2 regions of the Pseudobutyrivibrio sp. C4 genome follow, and region 1 is predicted to be linked to the other one. Evidence: riboswitches for the same ligand, from Rfam matches in the RefSeq annotation. Region 1 holds a riboswitch; the other holds the start of a gene.
The links. Region 1 has a riboswitch for thiamine pyrophosphate ahead of thiE (thiamine phosphate synthase). Riboswitches for the same ligand answer to the same signal wherever they lie in the genome.
Positions count from the first base shown of each region.

Region 1 (4,646 bases):
TATTTTTCACCAAGCTTTTTGGCTGCCTGCTCCATATCTATTTTGTCTTCTATCTTCATCCCCGTTAGCACTTCGGCTTCAGGTATATTGGGTGTAATAACTCTAGCCAGTGGAAACAACATTTTTGCCATCACTGCTGGGGTAGAGTTTTCCATCAATCTACTTCCGCTTGTAGCCACCATAACCGGGTCCACCACAATATTCTTTGTTCCAAATTCCTTAAGCTTTCTAGCTACCACTCGCACTTGCTCCACTGATGGAAGCATTCCAATTTTCACTGCATCTGCTGGTATATCAGTCAAACAAGCATCTATTTGTTCTTCCAAAAAATGTGGCGATGATTCCACAATCTCTGTAACCCCTGTGGTATTTTGTGCTGTAAGCGCAGTAATTGCAGTCATTCCATAGACTTTATGAGCAGACATGGTTTTTAAATCTGCCTGTATTCCAGCTCCACCGCTGCTATCACTTCCTGCAATTGATAAAACTACCTTCATCCTTTTATCTCCCTAAACTTCTTTTTCATACTTTCAGCAGCATTTCGTGGCGAATCTGCTTTCATAATAGCTGAAACAGCGCATACCCCAGCTATGTCAATTCCTTTTAATACATCCATATTAGAAGCATTCAAACCGCCAATAGCATTAACTGGTATAGGAACTGCCTGGCATATTGCATCCAATGTCTCCGTGGATGTAATGATAGTTTTTACTTTTGTAGTAGTTGGATAGATTGCGCCAACTCCCAGATAATCAGCCCCAGCCTCATATGCTGCTTTTGCTACATCCACTTTCTTGGCAGTGGCTCCCAAAATCTTCTCAGGCCCGATAATCCTTCTTGCCATCTCAAGTGGCATATCCTCTGCCCCCAAATGGACCCCCTCGCAATCCACAGCAAGCATTACATCCACACGATCATCAATAATCAGCGGAACATTGTACTTTCTGCAAATATCATGTACTGCCTGTGCCAGTTCAATATATTCCTTTGTGGTACGATTTTTTTCTCGAAGCTGCATCAAAGTGACGCCGCCCTTTAAGGCATCCTCAACTCGCCACAGGAATTCATCTAGCTCATAAGGTGTACTGTCAGTAATAAAATAAAGCTCGCTATTAAATTCCATTATTCCTCCTTTTTTGCATAAAAAAACGGAAGCTACCTGATTTCTCAAATAGCTTCCGCATAATATCAATATCATTATTAATCGGCGTCCCTACGTTGGCATTATCCAAATCAGGTTCTCGGTCGAAGGTCACACCTTCCTCTCAGCCTGTCTACAAGCTCCCGTCTCATATTAAATTCCTTACATATAATGCTACAAGTGTGGCAAAAAATCAACACCTAATTGCAAAGTGCCTCCACCTGTTCTTTCTTTTCGAAGAGGACGCAGCCACCTACATGGTCATCCTTTAGGATGTCGCCTGCCTGGAGTACCTGGAAGAGACGTGATGAAATAGCACCTCGAAGGCCCATGTCCATTACGTTTGTGTCGGAGAATGGCGAGAATGGGCATGGCTCAGCTCCACCATGGGAATTGATGTGGAAAAATCCTCTGCCTGCCGCTACACATCCGCCTGATGACTTTTCATCACCTGGGAATGAGATGAATACCATGTCCTCATATTCCTCACGAAGAGTGGCAATTCTTGCTCTAAGCTGCTCTTCCTGGTCCTCGCTAAGGGCAAGATGCTTGCTCTCATCTGATACAGGAACATACTCAACATAGATTACAGCCTTGCAGCCATATCCCTGAAGCATAGATACAAAATCATCAGAAAGGACATCGTCAAAGTTTTCTGTAGTAACTGTAACTGAATTACCGAATATTTGACCATTCTTTTTGAATGTTTCCATGTTTGAAATAAGCTTATCGTAAATTCCTTCGCCACGACGGCTGTCAGTTGCTTCCTTGTGGCCTTCAATGCTCATGATTGGCACAAGGTTTCTGTTTTTATCAAATAACTCAAAGTACTCATCGCTGATGAATACTCCATTTGTAAAGATTGGGAAAAGAATATTAGGCTTCTTTGCAGCTGCCTTGATGACGCCCTTTCTAAGAAGAGGTTCGCCACCTGCCAAAAGAATAAAGCTGATTCCTAAATCCTCTGCTTCATCGAAGATGGTAAGCCACTGTTCATCGCTAAGCTGATTTACAGGCTCACAATCCTTTGTGGCATCGTTCTGACGAGAATAACAGCCAGCACAATGTAAGTTGCAATTGCTAGTGATTGATGCAATTAGGAATGGAGGAACATGCAAGCCCTCTTCCTTGAATTTCTTTCTAACATCAGCAGCTTTCTTTGTTGCTAATGCAAACTTTGCCATAAAAATGCTTTCAGCTGGATCTTTCAAAGTAGCACGAATTGAATCCTTTACAACTCGCTCTACACCAGCTGTCATATACGCTTGAATATCAAATTCCTTTTCCATATATACACCTCTTAAATAATCTTATCATCCCGTCGCATCAATTGTGTGTGATTCAATTTTGTAAAATCATTATACTCCTGTTGATAATCATTTTCAATTATAAATACAAAGTAAAAAAAGCTGCCCGCCAGCAGCTTTTTTTGGGAGAATGATATATGAAAAAGTTTTATCGCTCTTGCGATGATTGTATATTACTCTCCCATTATGAACTTGTACTGTTACTTATCTGAAATCTATGTGAAGATTGTAAAATCTATTTTATTCTTCACCTATTCCTTGCATAGCCTTATCCAGTAGCTTCTTTAACTGAGTCTTTTCCTCATCTGAAAGATTTAGACACCCTTTCATTTGCGCTGGAACCTTTTTAGCTTTTTCTTTTAATGCCTGTCCCTCATCTGTAAGTTTAATAACAAGCTTTCGTTCATCCTTTTCAGATCTTCCTCTGGTAATCATGCCTTGCTTTTCTAATCGCTTTAAAAGTGGAGCCAAAGTGCCTGAATCCAAATGCACGCACTTTCCAATTTCTCCTTCAGTCAAATCGCCAGCCTGCCATAAAGCCATCATGACAATATACTGGGTGTAGGTAAGATTAAGTTCCTCAAGAGGCTTTCTATACTTACGTACAACCTCCTTAGCACATGCATACAATGGAAAACAAAGCTGATTCTCCAAACATAAAACCTTATCTGATGTTTTTGTCATTTTATACTCTCCTATAATTCGTTCACATTAGTATTGTGTACAATAATAATGTATCAACGATATTACAGAAAGTCGAGATATAGCTAAACGCAAATACTAAATCATTTTGCATTGATTTAATTTTACAAAATTAAGCGCCAATAAATGGACGTATTTCACTAGGAGCAAATTCCTGTATGATGCCGGCTAGTTTATCGCATGGCATTGGATTTGGTTCCAATAGCCAGCCACATACGTACTGACATATGCCACATACGTACATCTTAATCAATGCCATCATTTCATCAGATAACTCATCTTTTCCTGATTTACTTTTCACTTCTTTTACAAGTAAATCACGGTTTGTATTGGCCATCTGAAAAACAAAAGAATCCATCCCCTTGGTATTCTTTAATGCGTTGATTATAAAAGACTTGTTGTCCATAAAATACTGAAGATTACAACTAATTGTATCCTTCCATGTCCAGCCATCTTTCCCTACGTTTTTAATATGCTTTTGCGCTTCCTGCAAATAAATCCAAGTAATCAAATCATATTTGTCCCTAAAATGATTGTAAAAAGTAGGCTGTGTCATTCCACAATTATCAGTGATATTTGTAATCGTAATTTTATTAATTGGCTTTTTCTCTGCCAACTCTTTGAAAGATTCCGCCAAAATTTCTTTTGTTGACATCCTGTGCATAGCCTCTCCCCCTTCCTACTATGCTTATTTTACCAATATTTTTCTTGCAACTTCAATACCAACTTTATAAGGTGCAATTCACATAATTTAGCTATACAATTCATCAATATTACGTGATATACTCTTTAATTGTATGATATATGTTTGGGGAATAATCAAGATTTAGGAGACCCATTATGACTAAAAATAACAAACTCAATGGAATCATTTGTATTCTATTAGCCGCTGTCGGCTTTTCATTAATGACATTCTTTGTCCGTATTTCCGGCGATTTGCCAACCATGCAAAAAGCTTTCTTTAGAAATTTTGTAGCTATGTTTGTTGCCATCGCAGCTCTTCTAAGGGCCAACGTAGGAATTAAAGTTGAAAGGCCAAGTATTCCACCTTTGTTTGCAAGATGCTTTTTCGGAACATCAGGACTTATTGCAAACTTCTATGCTATCGATAGATTAGGAATTGCCGACGCCAACATGCTAAATAAGCTATCACCATTCTTTGCTATTATTCTTTCTATTTTTATTTTGAAGGAATATCCAAAGCGTGTTGATATCGCAGCTACTATCATTGCTTTTATTGGCGCATTATTCATCATCAGACCAACAGGCCTTATAACAGAAACTGTTCCTGCACTCATCGGCCTATTTGGTGGCTTTGGCGCAGGAACAGCATATGTTTGTGTCCGCAAGCTTGGACAACAAGGTGTAAAAACTCCTGTTATTGTATTTTATTTTTCGTTCTTTTCATGTGTGGTGACTCTACCATTTTTAATTACAGATTTTGCACCAATGAGTCCAACACAACTGCTATGCCTGCTTATGGCTGGCGTAAGCGC
Region 1 is NZ_FOHF01000003.1:137,814-142,459, reverse strand. It holds gene thiD (bifunctional hydroxymethylpyrimidine kinase/phosphomethylpyrimidine kinase) at 1-497, opposite strand, end outside; gene thiE (thiamine phosphate synthase) at 494-1,123, opposite strand; TPP riboswitch at 1,194-1,298, opposite strand; gene BMY66_RS07180 (radical SAM/SPASM domain-containing protein) at 1,342-2,430, opposite strand; gene BMY66_RS07175 (MarR family winged helix-turn-helix transcriptional regulator) at 2,689-3,132, opposite strand; gene BMY66_RS07170 (TetR/AcrR family transcriptional regulator C-terminal domain-containing protein) at 3,263-3,805, opposite strand; gene BMY66_RS07165 (DMT family transporter) at 3,991-4,646, shown strand, end outside.

Region 2 (4,646 bases), on a different contig from region 1:
CAATTCTCCTGTCTCTCTAATCTTTGCAATACTTCCAGCTTCTGTGTAAGGAACTAATCGCTCAATATATTCCTTATTTCCACGCATCAAAGTAGCCAGGATTTCTCTTACTTTATCCAGGCCTTTTCCTGTCTTAATGGAAGTGTGTACTGTATAATCAGCCCTTAAATCGTGATAATCCAACTCATCTTCAAGCTTATCTACTTTATTAAAAATAGTAAGAACAGGTTTGTCACTAACTCCTAATTTGTCCAAAGTCTCATATACGATTTCCATCTGGCGGTCCATCTGAGGATTGCTAACATCCACCACATGAATGATGAAATCTGCATATTTAGCTTCTTCCAATGTACTCTTGAAAGCATCCACCAAATGATGAGGAAGCTTTCTGATGAATCCTACTGTGTCTGTGAGCAGAATCTTTTGATCATTATCCAAGAGGAGCTCACGAGTGGTTGGATCAAGGGTTGCAAAAAGAGCATCCCACTCAAGGATGTTTGCATCTGTAAGTTTATTTAAAAGTGATGATTTGCCTGCATTTGTGTAACCAACAATAGCCGCTACAGGCACGCCATTTCGCTGTCGTTTTGAACGTGTAAGCTCACGATGGTTTACAACATCATTTAACTCTTTCTTCAGCTGAGTAATGCGCCCTGCAATAAGACGCTTATCCATCTCCAGCTTTTTCTCACCAGGACCACGAGTTCCGATAGCACCACCGCCACCTGCTGCAGTACCACCCACACGGGACATGTTTTTACCAAAGCCAGTCAATCGAGTCATCTCGTATCTAAGCTGTGCCAGCTCAACCTGAATCTTTCCCTCTGCTGTGCCAGCACGGGCAGCAAAAATATCAAGGATAATAAGGGTTCTATCCATGACCTTTGTATCTAGCGCATCAGCAAGATTGCGCATCTGTGCTGGTGTTAATTCATCATCGCAAACAATACCTGTAGCCTCTGTCTCCCAAATTAAATCGGCGATTTCCTCAACCTTGCCAGAGCCCACATATGTGCCAGGATTTCTGCGCTCCAGATTCTGCATGATTTCTCCCACAACCTGTGCACCGGCAGTTTCACAAAGCTCCGCAAGCTCATGAAGGGAATCCTTAGCCTCTACCTCGTCCCCTTCATTAACTGATACAAGTATTACTCTTTCTATAATCTTTTCTGTATTTACCATTTAATATCCTATCTTTTCAAAATCTCTTATAGTTACATTCTACAATGTTGTTTTATTTACTGCAATTTAATTGTTATTTTCTCATTGACTATATTTCCTACAAGTGATATTTTTATATCGAAATTAAATATTTTGCTAGGGGCGCATATGCTGAGAGGTGCTTGCACCGACCCTTAATACTTGAACTGGATAATACCAGCGTAAGGAAGCGATAGACGAATCTCCTAGCATTGATGTATGAAGGGAGATTTTTTTAATGATTAATCACATGTCTAACGAAAAAACTAAAATCACATTTTCTGCAAAGCAACTAGCTTTTTGTGCTGCTTCTATGGCACTTGCTTTTGTTTTGTCTAATATTAAGGTATTTAAATTCCCAACTGGCGGCTCAATTACATTACTTTCAATGCTTGTTGCTTGTCTTCCAGGTTTCTGGTTCGGCCCTATTGTTGGAATTATCACAGGTGTTGCCTATGGATTGCTAAACCTCATTGTTGATCCTTACATTCTTTTCCCAGCACAGGTTATTGTTGATTACATACTCGCCTTTGGTGCTCTTGGATTATCTGGATTCTTCAAGGATTCTAAATATGGTCTTATCAAAGGTTACATTGCTGCAGTTTTAGGACGCTACGTATTTGCGGTAATCTCAGGCTGGATTTTCTTTGGCGAATGGGCTTGGGAAGGTTGGAATCCACTAGCTTACTCACTTGCATACAACGCAATCTACATCTTTGCTGAGGCTGCTGTAACACTTATCATTCTTTTCATTCCACCAGTAAGAGATGTCATGAACAGACTTAAAAATATGGCTACTGAATAATTCTTAATAACAAAAACGCCAGAGGTAATCTCTGGCGTTTTCTTATTCTAATGTTGCTTTAATTTCTATTACTGTATTGATAGGTTCCCCACCGGCTTCCAAATCGTAATCAATTAAAAGATTGATTTCGGTATCCTTTTGCTCGATTACAAGACGCTTTGTGTGAACCACAATAGTCATCATGCCCATTGGTGTATTGTAAGCATTTCTGGTTCGAGCCCCTGGGGCAAACTCAAGCTTTGATTGAATGTCTCCTTTTTGAGTCAATGTAAGCTTGTTGTGTTCAAAGCTTATTAGACAATCTACCTTTTGGCCCTCTGGCATAACTCGATTATAAGAAAGGTAACGCTTACTACCTCTATCAATAAATGAACCCACATACTCCTCATTTGTAGTCTCTGATTCGTGGCCCATCTTTTGCTTGGAGCAAAGTTTAATATTACATTTTGTTCCTGTCATTATTTATTTCCAATCTATTTTTGTTCTCTAATTAATTCACGAACAGCATTTATCTGATTTGACAAATGAACATGCATTATATCCTTCAGGAAATCTACATCTCTTCTGTCGAAACCGTCAATTATAGATTTATGTTCAGATATAAGCTGCGCGTAAACAGATGGATTCTTTACATATTCGTAACGATATCTGTACATCTGCTCTCTTGCAGAATTGATTATGTTTTCAAGCTTAGGATTTGCAGCGGCCGCATAAATCACATCATGGAATGCCTCATCAGCCTCCACAATCTTTCGAACATCGTCAGTTCTAGTAGCTGACTCAAATGCCTTCATAGCTTCCTTGAGCTCTACAAACTGAGCATCTGTCATTCTTTCGCAGGCACATACCACAGCAAGAGCATCAAGTGCATCTCTTACTTCCAGCACATCCTGTAAATCTTTTTCTGTCATTTTAGCAACCTGAGCGCCCTTGCGAGGAATAGTAACAGCAAGTCCCTCGTGCTCAAGCATTCTGATTGCTTCTCTGATAGGTGTACGGCTAACTCCAAGCTTTGTAGCTAAATGCATTTCCATTAGCCTCTCACCTGGCTTGAGTTCGCCCTTAAGAATAGCTTCGCGCAGGGTGTTAAACACCACATCGCGAAGTGGTAAATAATCATCCATTTGAAGTGTAAGATTTTCAGTCATTCTGTTTAAATCTCCTTATTTCATGTGTGAAACTAATTAATACTTGTTGTTAAAAAGTGTAGTGAGATAAAGCTGCTTTACAAGCTTGCTCTCTGTAAGTGCTTCCTTGGCTGCCTTTGCTGTTTTGTTGTCTTCAAAAAAGCCAAATACAGTAGGACCACTACCACTCATCATTGCGCCAACTGCTCCATGATCCAGCATGATTTTCTTTATATCAGCAATAACTGGATGTAGCGGAATTGTAACCTCTTCAAGTACATTTCCCATGTGGTTGCAAATGGCATGTAAATCCTGATTTTTAATATCTGAAATCAGCTGATCGATGTCTGGATGCTTAACATTGTCAAAGCATGTATCCAAAGATTCATATACCTGCTTTGTAGAAACTGAAATGCCTGGCTTTGCAATAAGCACTGGGCACTTCACCATTGGTGAAAGTGGTGTGAGCACCTCTCCAATTCCCTCTGCCAAAGCTGTACCACGCATTACACAGTATGGTACATCGGCTCCGATTTTGACGCCTCGCTCCATCAAATCTTTTCTGCTGAGATTCAAATCAAAAAGTTTATTTATTCCAAACATTACAGCAGCTGCATCTGTAGAACCGCCTGCCATGCCTGCTGCAACAGGAATATGCTTTTCCAGGCTGATATGCACACCAGTGTGTATATCAAACTCCTCCATGAGAAGCTTTGCTGCCTTAATGCAAAGATTGTCATCGTTAACAGGAAGGAAGCGAAGATTGGTGCTCATGGTAACAGCATCCCCCTCCTGCTTCTTAATGCTGACCTTGTCAAAAAGATTGACTGTCTGCATAATCATTCTTACTTCATGATATCCATCGTCCCTGATTCCTGTAACATCAAGTCCGATATTTATTTTTGCTAATGCTTTAAGATCTATATTATCCATTGAAAAGAAATTACTACTCCATTAAAATTTGTACTTGTGTGTATTTTGTACTTAATTGTTCTTTGTATTCAATCTTAATAAATTTTAACAAAGATACCACACTTTTACAAGAATTTTGTATTAAAATAAATACAATCTAATAATAAATATTTCTCAATTAGCATCCGATAATAAGAATAGGAAAAGGATTTCCATATGGTTTTTTATTCATGGCCACAGTAACAAGGAGGTTATTATTATGGAGTTAAGCACATTAAACAGCGTATCTTCTAATATAGCAGGTACCTATTCTAAGACTACAAATTCTGATGGTTCGGTTACAGAAACACTTGAATTCAATGCATCAAAACAGGAAATCAGCGCATCAAAGTTTTCTGATGAAGCTGCTGTTTATGAAAAATCTGATGAACAATCACTAACAACAGACAACTACAAAAAGACAGATAGAACTGCTCTTATTCAGCAGTTGAAAGCTGACCAGGAAAAGATGATTAACAATCTTTTAGATATTGTTATGAAGACAATTAATGGTCAGGGCAGCACATTTGCTATTGCTACTCAGGATGATATGTGGAAATTCC
Region 2 is NZ_FOHF01000005.1:168,361-173,006, reverse strand. It holds gene hflX (GTPase HflX) at 1-1,182, opposite strand, end outside; TPP riboswitch at 1,310-1,406, shown strand; gene thiT (energy-coupled thiamine transporter ThiT) at 1,439-2,005, shown strand; gene BMY66_RS09730 (YwiB family protein) at 2,048-2,464, opposite strand; gene BMY66_RS09725 (GntR family transcriptional regulator) at 2,479-3,153, opposite strand; gene ispE (4-(cytidine 5'-diphospho)-2-C-methyl-D-erythritol kinase) at 3,190-4,065, opposite strand; gene BMY66_RS09715 (hypothetical protein) at 4,304-4,646, shown strand, end outside.
Region 2: another riboswitch for thiamine pyrophosphate. It lies ahead of thiT (energy-coupled thiamine transporter ThiT); the one in region 1 lies ahead of thiE (thiamine phosphate synthase).